Regions from separate parts of the Arthrobacter sp. SAFR-179 genome, predicted to be linked through region 4. Evidence: predicted binding sites of a transcription regulator. Region 4 holds the regulator's gene; each other region holds the start of a gene.
The links. The regulator LexA, encoded in region 4, represses DNA repair genes until DNA is damaged. The targets are predictions, from matches to a motif close to TCGAACANNTGTTCGA.
Positions count from the first base shown of each region.

Region 1: a site for LexA is predicted at 1,869-1,884, ahead of ACR65K_RS11925 (shikimate dehydrogenase). Genes of this name have one in related genera too.
Region 2: a site for LexA is predicted at 2,991-3,006, ahead of ACR65K_RS17405 (LexA family protein). Genes of this name have one in related genera too.
Region 3: a site for LexA is predicted at 2,703-2,718, ahead of ACR65K_RS16335 (LexA family protein). Genes of this name have one in related genera too.

Region 1 covers NZ_JBPFDM010000006.1:122,889-127,265, forward strand. Annotated here, with positions in the region: gene ACR65K_RS11915 (MFS transporter) at 1-723, opposite strand, end outside; gene ACR65K_RS11920 (IclR family transcriptional regulator) at 959-1,825, shown strand; gene ACR65K_RS11925 (shikimate dehydrogenase) at 1,978-2,859, shown strand; gene ACR65K_RS11930 (bifunctional sugar phosphate isomerase/epimerase/4-hydroxyphenylpyruvate dioxygenase family protein) at 2,859-4,377, shown strand, end outside.
Region 2 covers NZ_JBPFDM010000012.1:143,063-147,439, forward strand. Annotated here, with positions in the region: gene ACR65K_RS17390 (helicase-related protein) at 1-488, opposite strand, end outside; gene ACR65K_RS17395 (hypothetical protein) at 904-1,218, opposite strand; gene ACR65K_RS17400 (Y-family DNA polymerase) at 1,255-2,526, opposite strand; gene ACR65K_RS17405 (LexA family protein) at 2,546-2,977, opposite strand; gene ACR65K_RS17410 (ATP-dependent DNA ligase) at 3,162-4,178, opposite strand; gene ACR65K_RS17415 (hypothetical protein) at 4,225-4,377, opposite strand, start outside.
Region 3 covers NZ_JBPFDM010000011.1:86,709-91,085, reverse strand. Annotated here, with positions in the region: gene ACR65K_RS16355 (hypothetical protein) at 126-557, shown strand; gene ACR65K_RS16350 (glycerophosphodiester phosphodiesterase family protein) at 554-1,378, opposite strand; gene ACR65K_RS16345 (hypothetical protein) at 1,406-1,669, opposite strand; gene ACR65K_RS16340 (HAD family hydrolase) at 1,779-2,597, opposite strand; gene ACR65K_RS16335 (LexA family protein) at 2,732-3,163, shown strand; gene ACR65K_RS16330 (Y-family DNA polymerase) at 3,187-4,377, shown strand, end outside.
Region 4 covers NZ_JBPFDM010000003.1:35,761-40,137, forward strand. Annotated here, with positions in the region: gene hisB (imidazoleglycerol-phosphate dehydratase HisB) at 1-417, opposite strand, end outside; gene ACR65K_RS07090 (histidinol-phosphate transaminase) at 479-1,597, opposite strand; gene ACR65K_RS07095 (LysM peptidoglycan-binding domain-containing protein) at 1,710-2,051, opposite strand; gene lexA (transcriptional repressor LexA) at 2,488-3,222, shown strand; gene ACR65K_RS07105 (ATP-dependent DNA helicase) at 3,309-4,377, opposite strand, start outside.

The sequences.
Region 1 (4,377 bases), on a different contig from region 4:
CTTGAGGAGGTCGGCGACGGGGAGCTTGGAGATCTGGGCGTTCTTCTGGGCTTCCTCGAAGGCCGGCGGTTCGTGCAGCGTGCGGCGGATGAAGAAGGCAACGACGACCACCACGGCGCTGAGCCAGAACGGGATGCGCCAGCCGATGCCGTACTTGATCTCATCCGGCAGGGCCAGGACGGGGATGAAGACCAGGGCGGCGAGGATCTGGCCGCCCTGCGTACCGGTGAGGGTCCAGGAGGTAAAGAAGGACCGCTGGTTGTCCGGGGCGTGCTCGAGGGTCATTGAGGAGGCGCCGGCCTGCTCACCGGCGGCAGAGAGGCCCTGGCAGAGGCGGGCGATCACCAGGAGGGCCGGAGCCCACCAGCCGACAGTCCGGAAGTCGGGGAGGCAGCCGATCACGAACGTCGATGCGCCCATGAGCAGCAGCGTGAACATCAGGACCTTCCGGCGGCCCACCCGGTCACCGAAGTGGCCCAGGATGATGGCGCCCACGGGACGGGCCACATAGGCGAACCCGAAGGTGGCGAAGGACATGATGGCAGCGTTGGTGTCTGCGTCGGGGAAAAAGACCTTGGGGAAGATCAGCGCCGCAGCGGATCCGAAGATGAAGAAGTCATAGTATTCGACGGCGCTGCCCAGGAAGCTGGCGAGGGCGGCCTTCTTGGGCGTCCCGGCGGAGGTGAGGGCACCCGCCCCGGCGGACGGAAGTGTCTGGCTCATGGTGTTCCTTTGGTGTGACGACATTGTCGCGGATGTGGATCTGGGGGTCGCAGCCGCCGCTGCCTTGGTGCGGGCGGGGCGCGATGCGGCTGGAGTCCGGAAAAGACCCAAGCATTCGTAGCCACATGGTGGGAGCTACTTGTGCGATATAGAAACTATGACTGTGAGGGCAGTCACCTGTCAAGAAAATACTCACCATCTAGAAATAGCTCTCACATTGTGGGAACATCGAGTTATGAGTGTGAACCAAACCACAGCGGTCAATGAAGAATCCGCTGCTGCCGTCCCCGCCGCCGCAGAGCCCGTGAACGCCATGCCCCCGGAAGCCAAGGTTGGCGGCCGCCCTGCGGACCGCACGGACATGGTGGGCAAAGCCCTGGGCCTGCTGGTCCTGCTGGGGGACGAGCCGCGCGGTGCCAGTGCCGCGGAGATTTCCCGCCGGGCGGAACTGCCGTTCAGCACCACCTATCGCCTGCTTGGATCCCTGACCCGTGACGGCTTTGTGGACTACGAGCCGGACGGGCGCCGCTACCACCTGGGCCTGCGCATCTTCCAGCTGGGCCAGCGTGTGTCCAATCATCATGGTTTCGCGGGTACTGCCACGCCGGTCCTGCGCCGGGTTACCGCCGAGACAGGCGAGGCAACCATCCTCAGCGTCCGCGACGGCCACCATCACCTGACGGTCAGCAAGGTGGACGGTCCCCAGATGTTCCGGGTGACCAGCGACCCCGGCCACCTGGGCTCCCTGTCCACCACCGCCGTCGGGAAAGCCCTGGTGGCCTTCGCCGAGGATGCGGAGCGGGAAAGGCTCCTGGCGGAGTTGCCGCTGGAAGCGCTCACCGAAAAGTCCATCACCGACCGGGATGCCTTCCGCGCCGAAATAGAGCAGGTGCGCCGGCAGGGCTACGCCGTCATGGATGAGGAAAACGAGGCCGGCATGCGCGCCGTGGCCGTCCCGCTGCTCAACAGCCAAGGGCATGCCTTCGCGTCCCTGGCAACCGCGGTACCGGTGTTCCGCCTGGGCCTCGAGGAGCTGAAGGCCCACGTTCCGTTGCTGCAGGAAGCTGCCGCGGAGCTCGCCGCCAGGCTGCCGCAGCGCTAGCAGCCAAAGAAATCCCCTCGTTTCAAGCCTCCTTGTTCGCATGTAGAACAAGAGTGCGATAAGTGAACAAATGATGTACCGTAATCCCTGTCACCCCGTAGCGCGGCCCAACTTCCGCGCCTGCCCGGTGCCGTACCAAAGGAGCTGCACGCATGAGCAATCGAACTGAGTCCTACCTGGTGGGACTGGTTGGTGATGGCGTCACGCCATCGCTCACGCCGCCCATGCACGAACGGGAAGGTGACGTGCAGGGCCTGCGTTACCTGTACCGCCCCATCGACCTGCTGGAGCTGGGCCTGGCCGGAGAGTCGGTGGGCGCCATCCTGCACAGCGCCAGGACCCTTGGCTTCAACGGCCTGAACATCACCCACCCCTGCAAGCAGCTGGTCCTGCAGCACCTGGACGAGGTGAGCCCGGACGCCCGCCGCCTGGGCGCCGTGAACACCGTGGTGATCCGCGACGGCCGCTTCATCGGCCACAACACTGACTTCTCCGGCTTCGCCGCCGCTTTGTCGTCCGGCCTCCCCGGAGCCCGGCTGGACCGCGTGGTGCAGCTGGGTGCCGGCGGTGCAGGGTCCGCCGTCGCCTACGCCCTGCTGACGGCCGGCGTCCGCACGCTGCACCTGGTGGACGTGGACCCGCTGCGCGCCCAGGCCCGGGCTGCCGAACTGGCAGGCTTTTTCCCGGACAGTACCGTGACGGCAGGCACGACGGCGGAGCTGCCGCAGCTGATGCGCCTGGCCGACGGCCTGGTGCAATGCACCCCCGTGGGCATGGCCGCCCACCCCGGTGTCCCGCTGGACCTGGACCTGCTGGAATCCCGGCACTGGGTGGCGGACATCGTCTACCGCCCCATCGACACCGAACTGGTCCGGGGTGCCCGGGCCAAGGGCTGCGACGTCCTGGACGGCGGGCGGATGGCCGTTGGCCAGGCCGCGGACGCGTTCCGGATCTTCACTGGCCTGGATGCTGATCCGGACCGCATGCGCAGCCACTTCCTGGAGCTTGTGGCCGCCGAGGAGGTGAACGCCTGATGCGCACCGGAATCGCCACCGTCTGCCTGTCCGGCACCCTCAAAGAGAAAATGCAGGCGTGCGCCATCGCCGGCTTCGACGGCATCGAAATCTTCGAACAGGACCTCGTCACCTCCCCGCTCAGTCCCGAGGACGTGCGGAAGATGGCCGCGGACCTGGGCCTTGGCCTTGACCTTTACCAGCCGTTCCGCGACTTCGACGGCGTCACCCCGGACCTGCTCAAGGCCAACCTCCGCAGGGCTGAGGCCAAGTTCAGGCTCATGGCCCGGCTGGGCATGGACACCATCCTGGTCTGCTCCAACGTGGCCACCGCCAGCATCGACGACGACGCCCTCCGCGCCGAACAGCTGGCACAGCTTGCCAACCTGGCTGGCGACCACGGCGTCAAGGTGGCCTACGAAGCGCTGGCCTGGGGCAAGTACGTCAACGACTACGAGCACGCCTACCGGCTGGTGGACATGGTGGACCACCCCAACCTCGGCACCTGCCTGGACTCGTTCCACATCCTCTCCCGGGACTGGGAAACCTCCCACATCGAGGCGTTCAACCCGGACAAGATCTTCTTCGTCCAGGTTGCGGACGCCCCCAAGCTCTCCATGGACGTCCTCTCCTGGAGCCGCCACTACCGGGTGTTCCCGGGCGAAGGGCAGTTTGAACTGGCCAAGTTCATGGGCCACGTGGTCCGTGCCGGCTACACCGGACCTGTTTCGCTGGAGGTCTTCAACGACGTCTTCCGCCAGTCCGATGTGGAGCGCACGGCCGTGGACGCCATGCGTTCGCTGATCTGGCTTGAAGAGCAAAGCGCCAAATGGCTGGCCGGCACCGAAGGCGCGCCGGATAACGGCGCCGCGCTCCGCCGTCGTTATCCCATGGAACTGGCCACCCTGCCCAAGGTGAACCAACCCGCCGGCTTCAACTTCGCCGAGGTCAAGGCGGACAACACCGCGCAGCTCGAGAAACTCCTGGGCCAGCTGGGGTTTGCGTTCGAAGGCCGGCACCGCACCAAGGACGTCCAGCTGTGGACCATGGGCCAGGCCCGGGTGATCATCAACGAACAGGCGGCCCGGCATGCCGAGCCAGCCATCGCCGCGCTGGGGTTCGACGTCGATTCCCCCGTGATTGCCTCCGCCCGGGCCCAGCAGCTCAAGGCCCCCGTGGTGGCCCGCAAGGTGCAGGCGGACGAGGAAGTGTTCCAGGGCATCTCCGCCCCTGACTCCACCGAGATCTTCCTCTGCCAGGGCAGCCCTGACGGAACCGCGGCCTGGACGCATGAGTTCGGGGAAGGGCTGGAACACCCGTCCGCCGGAGCCAGCGCGGTGATCGACCACGTCAACCTTGCCCAGCCGTGGCAGCACTTCGACGAAGCTGTCCTCTTCTACACCAGCGCGCTGGCCCTGGAGCCGCAGCCGTTCGCGGAGGTGCCCAGCCCCAGCGGGCTGGTGCGCTCCCAGGTCATGCAGGCCTCGAACGGCGACGTACGCCTGGTGCTGAACCTGGCACCGGTGCAGCAGGCGCAGA
Region 2 (4,377 bases), on a different contig from region 4:
GTGACGGGGTTTGTGTTGTCCTGCCTGTGGAAAATATAGGTCTTTCCATGCAGAGGACGTCGAGTGTGGACCTTGATTTCTACGCCGCCACTGTCCAGCTGCCGCTTGAGCGCCTGAAGAGTATCCCGGTCTGCGGCCTTGGGAATGCCCCTGACCAGCTGCTCACGCAGGCTTCGAATGACTTCATCGCGTCGGGCCCGGGCCTTGGAATTATCGACCTCAGTATTGATGGTTACGGGGGCCATATCCGCCTGGAGACCGTCCAACAGCTGCTGGTCGGCGCCGGCGAGTACCATCCCGACCAGAATGCGGGTTACGGGCTTATCATGCTTCTCGGCCTTCGTATCGACGATTTCTTGGAACGTTCTCCAGCCCCGCAGATCAAAGTATCCGACCGCGACATCTAGACGATCCATCGACTCAAACGACTTAGCCAGCTCTGGGCCGATCACTCTGTCCTGCGCAATGTTGTCAAAAATCCGAGTCAACCTAAGGTCCTTCCAAGAACACACCGATGGCGTCAACCGGTGCCGGCCCCCCAAACTTATCCTGCGCCAAGTCCCGCAGTGCGCAGGCGTCGTCCTCAAGTGCTAGGCATCGACAAAATCGAGGTGTCATAGACGACCGAACTTCAGCAAAGGCTGCGGGCCGCCGTCCAGGAGGTCAACGGGACAGACCTGTCCCCGAACGGGTTGTGGCTCCCATAGCCTGACGCTACGCACAACCGGACCGGCGGGTACCAGTGATTACCAAGGGTGGGGGCCCGCTTGTTGGTAGGATAGTGCCACACCCCCAGTTGGCTTCGGCCGCTGGTTAGAAGGCCCCGAGCAACCGGGGCCTTCGGAATTTAAGGGCATCCTTACGCTTCAGCTGCCCGGTGCTGCACACTTGGCAGCCTGGGCATCATCCTTCGGTGACGGACTCAAGCAACCACTGTTCCGAGAGGGGTTCCCGGCGAAGTTCAAAGGTCAGCAGGGGCGAGTCCGAGCCGCCGAGACGAACCTGAACACGCCAGTGTTCGATGTCTACGACGTTCCCGACTCCTACGGGGACGCTTCGGCGGGTTTCCCACCATGAGTCTCTGGTGAACCAGTGGACAGGTTCTTCGGTGACGGCCCAGATGCGTCCGTGGTAGCGGACGGCCAGGGGAGTGCCGGCCTTGGTGAACCGGACATCCACTGGGGTGTTAAGGGTGGGGGCTTCTGGGGTGATGGTCATGTGCTTGGTGTCTTCCTGGGGGGTGCAGAGGGCTGGTCAGGCGGCTTTGACGAGGGGGAGTTCTTCCCAGTGGGTGGTGTATCTGGGGGAGAGCATGTCGCGTTTCATGGTCCAGTCCGGCCCGCCCCGGATGCCGCCGTGACCCAGGCCGATCGAGCCGCGCCCGTACCGGCGCGTGACGTCTTCGAGCAGGGTTCCGATGTGGCGTTCCTCGTGCGGGTTCTCGAACAGGGACAGCGGTGCCTGGTTGCCAGAGGGGCGCAGGTCGGTGACCATGATCCCGGCCCTGGCGTAGCGGACGCCCTCGACAATCCGGGGCAGGAGCGCGTGGCCGGCTTTGGTCAGGATCACCGGGTCAGCGGTCGGCATCGGCAGCGGCACGCACACGGAGGGATAGGAAGTGTCGTTGGGGTTGAAGTGTGAGGTGCCGGCGAACGCGGTCAGGACCTTGGCCTGCAGGCCGTGTTTGGCCAGCCGGGCCGATGCTTGCTGCCCGTAGACGCTCATGACCTGCCGGATCCCCGCCGCGGTGGTGATGGGCTTGGCGAAGGAGCGGGAGAAGATCAGCTGGTCCCGGCCGATCCGTTCCTCTTCCATGGGGATGCAGGGCGTTCCCTGCAGTTCCAGGACGGTGCGCATCATCACGACCGAGAACTTGTGCCGGATCGCGACCGGGTCGGCCCGGACCAGGTCGGCGATGGTGAAGATGCCCATCACGTTCAGCCGCCTGGTCAGCCTCCCGGCGATGCCCCACACTTCTTCCACGGACAGCCGGCCCAACAACGCCTCCCGCTCGGTGGCCGGGACGGAGTCCCAGTGGCACACCCCGGCGAAGGCCTTATTGTTCTTCGCCCACTTGTTGGCCAACTTTGCCAGCGTCTTCGTCGGCGCGATCCCGACACAGACCGGCACCCCTACGTGCCGCCGGACCGCCGCCTTCATGGACCGGCCCATCGTCAAAAGCTCCGCTGGGCTGCCTTTGACGCCGAGGAAGGCTTCGTCGATGCTGTAGACCTCCAGCCAGGCCGAGTAACGGCCCAGCAGCTCCATCACCCGGGCGCTGATGTCCCCGTACAGCTCGTAGTTGCTGGACAGTGCGACGAGGCCCCATTCCTTCGCCCGCGGGGCGAGTTTGAACCACGGCTCTCCCATGCCGATCCCCAGGGCTTTGGCTTCGGGGGAGCGGGTCACCGCGCAGCCGTCGTTGTTGGACAGCACGATCACGGGTTTGCCTTCCAGTGAAGGGTCGAACGCCCGCTCAGCGGACGCGTAGAAGCAGTTCACGTCCACGTGAGCGATCTGCGGCATGTGCCGTATCAGCGCCGGCTTAGACATGATGCAAACACCTGGTGACCACGCCCCAGATGGTCAGGTCCGACAGTGCCGGGACTTGGATGTCCGGGTAGGCGGGGTTTTCCGCCTGCAGCACTACCCCTGTGGGGGTGATGCGCAGCCGCTTGATTGTCAGCTCCCCGTCCAGGACCGCGATGACCACGCACCCGTCGTGCGGTTCCAGCGCCCGGTTCACGATCAGCTCATCGCCGTCACTGATCCCGGCACCTTCCATGGATTCCCCGGACACCCGTACCACGTAGGTGCTGGTGATGTCCTTAATCAGGTGCGCGTTCAGATCGATCCGGCCATCGAAGTAGTCCTGCGCCGGCGACGGGAACCCCGCCGCCACCGGCACCGGAGAGACCAGCACCGACAACAAGGAAACGCCCGCATCTATCACACGGGGACCGACAATAACGCCCACGACACACCTTTATTCGAATATATGTTCGAGTTAATCAGTGTACGCGTCGGGGCTGACAATGGGTGTTCTTTGACCAATCGCACCCCGGAAACCGGAGCGGGTTATGCCCATTGTGGGCAGGTGGAGACCGGAGGATGAATCTCAAAGCTGTCCACACTGGGTATAACCCGCCGCGGCGCCGTCCTCAGCGGTGCCTGTTGTTCAATTCAGGGGGAACCCTGACTTCTGCCGGGTCCAGCTCCGGCCTGACACGCTTCCAAGTGACGGGGTGCCGAAAGGACGTGCCGGACCAGGCGACGTCGGCCGAGACCTCGACCACGACTGGTTCGACCAGTGTCAGCCGCACGGGGCCTTTGTCCTTGCTGAATCTGTTCAGGGAGGACTCCTTGATCTCTTCGGGCCACGGATGCCCGGGCCCGGCCGGGTAGAGGTGCCGGCCCAGTTCACGCCCGGCCATCGTGGACAGGACGGTCGAGCGGCCGACAATCTTCAGTTCGCCGCCCATGGGCAGGCCGGCGATGATGGCCTGTGGTTGGGCCACGGACCCGATCACGGCCGCGCACACCACGTCCCAAAGATCCTTGTGCTTGAGCTTTAACCAGATCCTGGCAGCCTCGTAGGGCTGGGAGCCTTTGAACACGAGACCTTCGATTCCTGTCGCGGGAAGATCCCGAAGCCAGGTCTTCGCCAGGTCCATGTCCCTGGTGACGGGGGAGAGGTGCAAGGGTGCGGCCCAGTCCCGGGCGAGCTCCTCGAGCAGCTGCCGGCGCCCGGTGAACGGCACACCCCGGGTGTCCTGCCCTGCAACGGCCAGAACATCGAAGGCCACGAACGAAGCGGGCAGCTCATTGGCCAGGGCCGGCAGCGCGGCCCTGGAGGTGACCATGCGCTGCTGCAGCGCCTCGAAGTCCAACCGGTCCCGGTTCCAAATGACGGTTTCACCATCCAGGACCACCCCGGGAGGCACCTGCTCTGCGAGAGCGGCAGCTGCGTCTGGCAGGATTCGGGTAAGTTCCTTGCCCTGTCTGGACCACAGCGTCACCTTGCCGCCGTCGTTAAAGGCGGTAGTGCGGTAACCGTCCCATTTGGGTTCGGCCCATAGGCCGCCGGGCAGTGCGTTGGGGCCGGGGAAGGTCTTGACGAGTTTCGCCAGGGCAACCGCGACCGGTGGGTGCAGTGCCGGCGGAAGGGACTCGGCCATGGGCCCAGCCTAAAGGAGAAACCAGCACGAACGTCCGTGCTGGCTTTTACTTGGCGGTAGGGCCTTCCGTCGCGGCGTCCTCCGCGTCGACGCGGCGGAGTAATGCCGCCACGCTCCGCACAGCTGCGGGATCTTCCTGCCAGGGCTTCCCGCCCCGTGAGCAGGCATGGAAACCGGTGACAGCTGACTCTTTGGCCGC
Region 3 (4,377 bases), on a different contig from region 4:
CTTCCTCTCCGGCTGCGGTCTGATTCCCCAGCACTGGACTAATTGTAAGCATGCTGATAATTCTGGAGGAGTAGGGCCGGTGTGCCGCTGGGGCACCGGTACGCGATGTCGGAAGGAGCAGTCACATGGGAATCGGCGACAGCATCGGCAAGGCAGCAGAAAACGCCATGGAGGACCTGGCCGGGACATCCAAGCCCACGGAGAAGATGGATGTACCCGACCCCACAAACCCCAATGACGACGTGGAAGTCCATTCGTCCCTGAGCGAAGGCTCAAACGCCATGGAGGCGGAGAAGCAGAAGGCGCCGGGCCTCAAGACGGGGGCCGCTCCGGGGCCGGTATCCGAGAGCCCGTTCGGCGGGGATGTCGACGAAAATGACACTGACGAAGCCGACGACGGCGGCCTGGCCGGCAACGCCACAGCGCCCGGTGCGGCAGGGACAGCCGGCGGCAGCGTTCGGGGGTCCGGTGGACTTCCCGAGAGTAACCCGGATGAGTTGCGGGCAGACCCCACTGAGGGCGACCAGGACCCGTCAACCAGCACGGGCCGCGGCTAGGAGGCTGCGCCAGGTGAGTGGCCCCCTGGCCACTCGCCGCGCTCCATCAGCACGTTGCGGAGCAGGTCTGCCCGGTCCGTGACGATGCCGTCGACGCCCAACTGGAGGAGCCGGTGCATCTCCGCGGCGTCGTTGATGGTCCAGACGTGCACAACCAGGTCCAGGGCATGGGCCCGGCGGATGAAGCCGGCGCTGACAACAGGGACCCGTCCATAGCGGACGGGGACCTGCAGCGCGTGCACGTCCCGGAGCACACCGCGCATGAGCCGTCGGAACAACGGGCGTGGAAGCACCGGGCCCAGCAGGGTGAAGAGGGCGCTGGAGGCCACGCCGGCCGATGAGGCGACCGGCCGGCTGAGAAGTCTCAGCACCGCCCGCCGTCGGCGGTCCGAAAAACTGGTGACCAGCACCCGCTGGTGCGCTTGGTGCCGCTCGATGGCCGCGGCAGTGCTCTGGACTGATTTCCAGTCCTTGACGTCCAGGTTCAGCCTGGCGTGGGGCAGCTGGGTCACCAGTTCATCGAACGTGGGGATGGGCTCGCGGCCGTTGATCCGCGCCTTCGCGACGTCCGCGGCCGGCAGCTCCGCCACACGCCCCCTACCGTCGGTCACCCGGTCCAGGGTTTCATCATGGAAGAGCAGCAGGACGCCGTCGGCCGTGGTGTGCACGTCCGTTTCCAGGTACCGGAAGCCGAGTTCGACGCCGGAACGGAACGCGGCCATGGAGTTCTCCAGCCCCTCGGCGGAGAATCCGCGGTGGGCCATGGCGATGGGAAGCTGCCGCCCGGCGTCGTCCTTGTGCTCGAAAAAGGGCAGGGTCACTCTGCGAGCGTACCCCGGACCTGCCGCTCAGTCCCGGCAGCCGGTCTCCCCGCACGGAACAATGTCCACGCCATCCCCGCAGTGCAGCAGGGTGCGGCCGCGGCCGCCGTCCAGGTGCACCCACACGGCCGTATGGTCCGCGGTGATGGTGTCCACCACGCCGCCCGCCTCGAAGGCGGGTGAGAAGAGGACCCGGACGCGGTCGCCCTGGCGCAGCTGCTTCCAGTGTGGAGCGGGCGTTGCTTTGCGCAGCGTCCCATCGGCCATGTGCTGCCTGACGTTCCTTGCCATGTTGCCCCCTGTGAGCCGGCGGGCGAAGTGCCTGCCTTCCACGCTTTACGCTACGGCCGGAAGGTAAACGCCAGGTGAGCGGTAGCTGTGAACACGGGGCTAGCGGGGATCAGGAAAACTGGACGCCCAGGGAGGCGAGCCTGGCCTCCAGAACCTGGGCCACGCCGTCGTCGTCAAAATGCGGCGCCTGCTGCCCCGCCGCCCGGATGGCCTCTGGATGGCCGCTGGCCATGGCATAACCATGGCCGGCCCACCGCAGCATCTCGATGTCGTTGGGCATGTCACCGAAGGCCACCACGTCGGCGGCGTCAATGCCCAGGGCCGAGGCGTATTCGGCCAGGGTGACGGCTTTGTTGACGCCGGGCAGGGAGAGTTCCAGCATGGGGACACCGGGCGAGGAGTGCGTGGTGGCGGCCAGATGTTCGACGGCGGGCGCCACCTCGGCCAGGAAATCGTCGGGCGTGCCTTCGCGGACGATGGCAAGGAATTTGACCACCGAATCGTCACCCGCGAGGGTGTCCTTCAGCGGCGCGGGGGTGAATTCGGCGAGCAGTTCGCTGGACTCGTTTTCGATGAAGCCCGGTTCCAGGTGGAATCCCGTGAGCGTTTCGGCGGCGAACAAGGCGGCGGAACGGAGCGTCTTGATGATGCGCCGGGCTTCCAGGACGGTGCCGATGGCGAGGGTGCGGGCGGAAACCAGGCGGTCCGCCTCGAGGTCCCAGACCACAGCGCCATTGGAGCAGATCACGCGTCCCGTGTGGCCCAACTGCTCCTCGAGGGGGTGCAGCCACCGCGGCGGGCGCCCCGTAACGAAGACAAGCTCGACGCCGGCATCACGGCAGGCGTGGAAGGCGCGGATGGTGCGGGGGCTGATTTTTCCGTCGTGCCCAAGGATCGTTCCATCGATATCGCTTGCTACCAGCCGCATCCTGCCAGTCTACGTGGGCTGCCGGCCGCCGTCGTACTCCCTTGCGAAGCACCCCGGCCTGTGGGTGGGTGCCGGTTGTCAGCGCTCAGGGCTACACTGAAACTATCGAACATATATTCGAATAAGGGTGTGTTGTGGGCGTTATTATCGGTCCCCGCGTGATAGATGCGGGAGCCTCGTTATTCTCGGTGCTGATCTCCCCCGTGGCGGTGGCGGCAGGCTTTCCGTCGCCGGCGCAGGACTACTTCGACGGACGGATCGACCTAAACGCGCACCTCATCAAGGACATCACCAGCACCTTCGTGGTCCGGGTCACCGGGGACTCCATGGAGGGCGCCGGCATCAGCGACGGCGATGAACTGATCGTCAACCGGGCGCTGGAGCCCAGGGACGGGTGCGTGGTGATTGCGGTGCTGGACGGGGAACTGACGGTGAAACGCCTCCGCATCACCCCCACCGGTGTTGTGCTGCAGGCGGAGAACCCGAACTACCCGGACATCCACGTCCCCGCCCTGTCCGAGCTGACCATCTGGGGTGTTGCCACCAGGTGCCTGCACCATGTCTGACGTCCGCCGGCCTGAGGTGCGCCATGCCTAAGCCCGCGCTTATGCGGCGGATGCCCCAGATTGCCCACGTCGACGTCAACTGCTTCTACGCCTCCGCGGAGCGCGCGTTCGATCCTTCGTTGGAGGGGCGCCCGCTGGTGGTGCTGTCCAACAATGACGGCTGCGCGGTGACCCGCTCCCCGGAGGCCAAGGCGTTGGGCATCGCCACCGGAGATCCTTGGTTCAAGCTCGCGCCCCGGGCCAGAGAGTGGGGGTTGGTGGCGAAGTCCAGCAACTATGAGCTGTACGGGGATATCAGCTCGCGGGTGATGGAACTGCTGGGCCGGTACTCGGCCTGGCTTGAGGTGTACAGCATCGACGAGGCGTTCCTGGGCGTGAAGGGCGGGCCGGGGGAACTGCTGGCTTTGGGCCGCAGGATGAAGGAGGCGGTGCGCCGGAATGTCGGGGTGCCGGTTTGCGTGGGCATTGCACCCACCAAGACCCTGGCGAAGCTGTGCAACAAGTGGGCCAAGAACAACCCCGTCTTCGGTGGGGTCTGCCTTTGGGAGTCGGTCCCCGCTGATGTGCGCGAGGCACTCATGGCCCGATTGCCGGTGGACGAGGTCTGGGGCATCGCCGGCCGGCTGATGAAGCGGCTCAACGTCATAGGGATCTTCACGGTGCTGGACCTGGTCCGGGCGGATCCGGTGGCCATCAGGGACAAGTTCTCCGTGGTGCTCATGCGGACGGTCCTCGAACTGCGCGGCACCCCCTGCATCCCCATGGAGGAGGAGCGCATCGGCCGCGACCAGCTGATCTTTTCCCGGTCCTTCGCCACGCCGGTCACCACCGCGGCCGGCCTGCGGGAGGTACTCAGCATTTATGGGCAGCAGGCGAGCGCCAGGCTTTCCAAGCACGGACTCCAGGCGAAAGTCCTGACGGCGTTCGCTGCCACGTCACCCTTCAGGGACCACGAACAGCATCATCCTTCGGTCTGCGTCACATTGCCCATGCCCACGGCGGATCCGCTCCAGCTCACCAAAGCCGCCCACGCGCTGCTGCCCAGCATCAGGGACGGCCTGAAATACGCCAAGGCGGGCCTGATGCTCACCGACCTGCGGCCCACCGCGAACCAGCCCCCACTGGAGATCTTCGAGAACCGGCACGAGGAACGCGGAATCGGGCCACTGCTTGAGGAAGTGAGCCTCCGGTTTGGGCGTGGGTCCATCGGTTTG
Region 4 (4,377 bases):
GATCAGGTGGTACTCCTGACCGGCGGGCTCGCCGCCGTGCACCAGGTAAGGACGCCCGGAGACGTCCACCACAGCGTTGGCAAGCGCTTCGTCCAGCGGCACGGTGGCTTCGCCGAACCGGCGGATCCCGGCCTTGTTGCCCAGGGCGGTCCGGAGGACCTCGCCGAAGGTGATGGCCACGTCCTCCACTGTGTGGTGGACGTCGATGTGGGTGTCACCCGTGGCCTTGACCGTCATGTCGATCAGGGAGTGCTTGCACAGCGCCGTGAGCATGTGATCGTAGAACGGCACAGAGGTATCGATGTCCGATACGCCGGTTCCGTCGAGGTTGATCTCCACGAGTACGGAGGACTCGCTCGTGGCACGCTCCATACGGGCGGTCCGGGCCGCGGCCGTATTCAATCCGGTGGGACTCATGCTGAAGGATCCTTAGTGGGAGAGGAAGTGGTTCAAGGCGTCCAGCGCCGCTGTATCAAGTCTAGGCGGGAAGCGCGGCCTGGCCCGCAAGGATGCGCTCCAGGGATGTAAGGAAGGCTGTGGTTTCCGCCTCAGTGCCTGCAGTGACCCGAAGGTGGCCGGGAATTCCCACGTCGCGGATGAGCACCCCCGCATCCAACAGCTCCTGCCAGACCTGGTGCGGGTTTTCCAAGCCGCCAAAGAACACGTAGTTGGAGTCCGACGCGGCCGGGGCGAGGCCCATCCGGGTCAGTTCCGTCACGATCCGGTCGCGCTGCTTCTTGATGTCCTGGACATCAGCCATCAGCGCTTCACGGTGTTGGAGGGCGGCCAGGGCCGTCGCCTGGGTGATCGCGGACAGGTGGTACGGCAGGCGTACCAGCCGCAGCGCGTCGGTGACCTCCGGGGCGGCCGCCATGTAGCCAAGCCGGGCGCCGGCCAGGGCGAAGGCCTTGCTCATGGTCCGGGAAACGATCAGCCGCTCCCGTCCGGGCAGCAGGGTCAGGGCACTGGGAGTCCCGTCGTGCGCGAACTCGTGGTAGGCCTCGTCGACGATCACAATGGCCTGGCTTGCCTCGCCGGCCTCATACACAGCCTCAACGACATCCAGTCCCAGGCCGGTCCCGGTGGGATTGTTGGGCGAGCAAAGAAACACGATGTTCGGCTGCAGTTCCTTGACCTGCCGGGCGGCGGACTCTGCGCTCAGGTCATAGCCTTCCGCGCGTTGACCGGTGATGTATGCGGTGTCCGTTCCGCTGGCCAGCAGGGGGTACATGGAATACGTGGGCGGGAAGCCGAGCGCGGTGCGCCCCGGGCCGCCAAAGGCCTGGAGGATCTGCTGCAGGACTTCATTGGAGCCGTTGGCTGCCCAAAGGTTGGTTTCATCGAGCCCGTGGCCCAGGTATTCCGCCAATGCTTTCCGCAGTTCGGTGAACTCCCGGTCCGGATAGCGGTTGAGCCCCGCGGCAGCCTCCGTAACTGCGGCGCTTATGGCGGCACGCACGTCTGCAGGAACACCATGGGTGTTCTCATTGACGTTCAGCAGGATGGGGACGTCCAGCTGGGGTGCTCCGTACGGGGTCAGCCCACGAAGATTGCTGCGGAGGGGAAGCCGGTTCAGACGTTCTAGCTGGTCGTTCACCTGAACAGTTTAGTTGCCGGGGCAACCACCGGAAAATGTGACGGGTGCTGTTCGCCAAGGGCGTGGCGGGCAATTGGCCGGGTTTCTTCCGGGGCCGACACCCGCATCCCGCTTAGCGTGTGGGGACGAAGAGTTGCTGGCCAGGCAGGACGGCGCCGGCGGAAAGGTTGTTGAGCTGGACGATGTCTGCCACCACGTCCCGTGCATCCCGGTCCGGAGCAACGGCCCCGGCGATTGACCACAGCGACTGCCCGGCCTGCACCGTTACCGTGACCGTGGGCGTTACGGCCAGGTCAGCAGCGGAATCTGAGGCTTTGGCCGGCGAGTTGAAGAGTCCGGACAGGGACACCAGCAGGACGGCGAGAAGTACTAGAGGCACTCCGATTAGGACGATCTGCCCCCGCCGCGTGAGCCGCAAAGGCGCTGCTGATGGGCCGCCGCTCTTTGCAGAAATCGAGCGCTTTGAAGTCTTCCGCCCCCGCAGGGAAACCGGCTGCGGGAGTGAAACCTGATGAAGAGATATAGCTGACATGAACTGAGCCCTCCTGGACCTGCCGTGCTGCCCGGGTGTCCACCCAGCCAGCTGCCCCTCGATGTGTTCCGTGGCCGCCAACCACTTCCGGCCACGTCTTCGAATAGGGCAAGCACTGGTTAGAACACATGTTCGAACTTTGCTTGTTAAGTTTTAGCACCTATCAACGAATAATGTCGAGACTCGCTAGAACAAATGTTTGAAAAACCCATGTGGCTGGCCTAGTTTTGAAACCAAAGAACAACCACCACTGAAGTTGATCAGCAGGGTCTGACAATGACAGTGGCAGTCCTTCCGGTGGCGCTGCGGAACAGCGCCAGGCGAAAGGTCCGGCGGCAAGCGAAAGGCATTGGCGAATATGGCAGCAGCAGCCGCCGGGGGCAGGACCGCCCCGCAATCGAAGAAGACAGCCAAGGGTTTGACGCCGCGGCAGAAGAAGATCCTCGAAACGATCCAGCGCTCAGTCAATGAAAATGGCTACCCGCCCTCCATGCGCGAGATCGGCGACACCGTGGGCCTGGCGAGCCTGTCCAGCGTGACCCACCAGCTCTCGCAACTGGAAAAGCTGGGTTACCTGCGGCGCGATCCCAAGCGGCCGCGCGCCATGGAAGTCCTGATGCCGCTCACGTTGGACGGCGGCGGCAAGGCAGCAGGCACATCTCCTGCTCCCCAGGCCCAGGGCAGCGGAGCCACGGTGACCGAACTCCCCACTGCCCTTGATACGGCCATGGTTCCGTTGGTTGGCCGGATTGCTGCCGGCGGCCCCATCCTCGCCGAGCAGCTCGTCGAAGACGTCATGCCGCTCCCCCGCCAGCTCGTTGGCCAGGGCGAACTTTTCATGCTACGGGTGGCAGGCGATTCCATGGTGGACGCGGCCATCTGTGACGGTGACTGGGTGGTGGTGAGGCGCCAGGCGGACGCCGCCAACGGGGACATTGTTGCGGCTTTGCTTGATGACGAGGCAACCGTCAAGACGTTCCGCCAGCGCGACGGCCACACCTGGCTGCTCCCCCAGAACACCCAGTACGAACCCATCTTGGGAGATCACGCCACCATCATGGGCAAAGTGGTCTCGGTCCTGCGTTCCCTTTAGCCGTTCCTTTTGGCTAAGGATCCACTGGCCACGTTCACTTTAGCCGACGGTCCGTCGGTTTACCGGGTGTTATCCCTGGACACCAGCTATCTGGCCGCGTCCGCCCCAAGCCGGGTCAACGCGGCCAGTGCCTTACTGCGGTCCGTGGTGGCCCAGAACGGCGGGAGCGCTCCCCGCAGGAAGCCTGCATAGCGCTCTGTCGCCAGTCGGGAATCCAGAACGGCCACCACACCTTTGTCTCCAGTGGACCGGATCAGCCGGCCGGCGCCCTGGGCCAGCCGGATGGCAGCGTGCGTGGCCGACACCGACATGAAGCCGTTCCCGCCCGCCTGCGCCACGGCACGGGAACGCGCCGTCATCAGCGGATCGTCCGGCCTGGGGAACGGTATGCGGTCGATCACCACCAGGCGGCAGGAGCCTCCCGGAACGTCAACTCCCTGCCACAGGGACATCGTCCCGAAAAGGCAGGTGTCCGGTTCGTCCGCGAACTGCTTGACCAGAGCTGTCATGGTCGATTCACCCTGGCAGAGTACAGTCACATCGAGCTTGGGCCGGAGGGCGTCGGCGGCCTCTTCAGCCGCCCGGCGCGACGAAAACAGGCACAGTGCACCCCCGCCCGACGCTTTGATGAGCGCTTCCAGTTCCTCCAGCGCCTCAGGGGAAACACCACGGCCGGGTTTTGGCAGGTGGCCGGCCACATAGAGGATGCCCTGTTTGGGGTAATCGAAGGGCGAGCCGACATCCACCCCCGTCCAGCTGGGGGCGCCCTCACCGATGAGGCCCAATCCCCCGGCTGCGGGTTCGAAAGCCGAGCCAATCGCCAGCGTTGCGGAGGTCAACACGACGGTGTGCCCGGCGAAAAGGCCTTCCCGCAACCTTCCGGCAACGGACAGCGGTGCGATGTTGATCAGCACCGGCGCGCTGTCATCGGGCTGCGTGTATCCCTGGCCTGGATCGAAGGTGCCGGCGCGGGAAAACCAGACGACTTCCCGGTTTTCCCGGGCAGCGATCAGCCGCTCACACAGTTCCAGGATGAGCATGAGGCGGGACCGCGCCAGCTGCCGGCCGCCGTCGGCAGTGGTGTTGCTGTCCCCCTTGGAATCTGACAACGCGGCGCGGCAGGCCTCCCGCAGCTGGTCGATGCAGTCCAGCTGT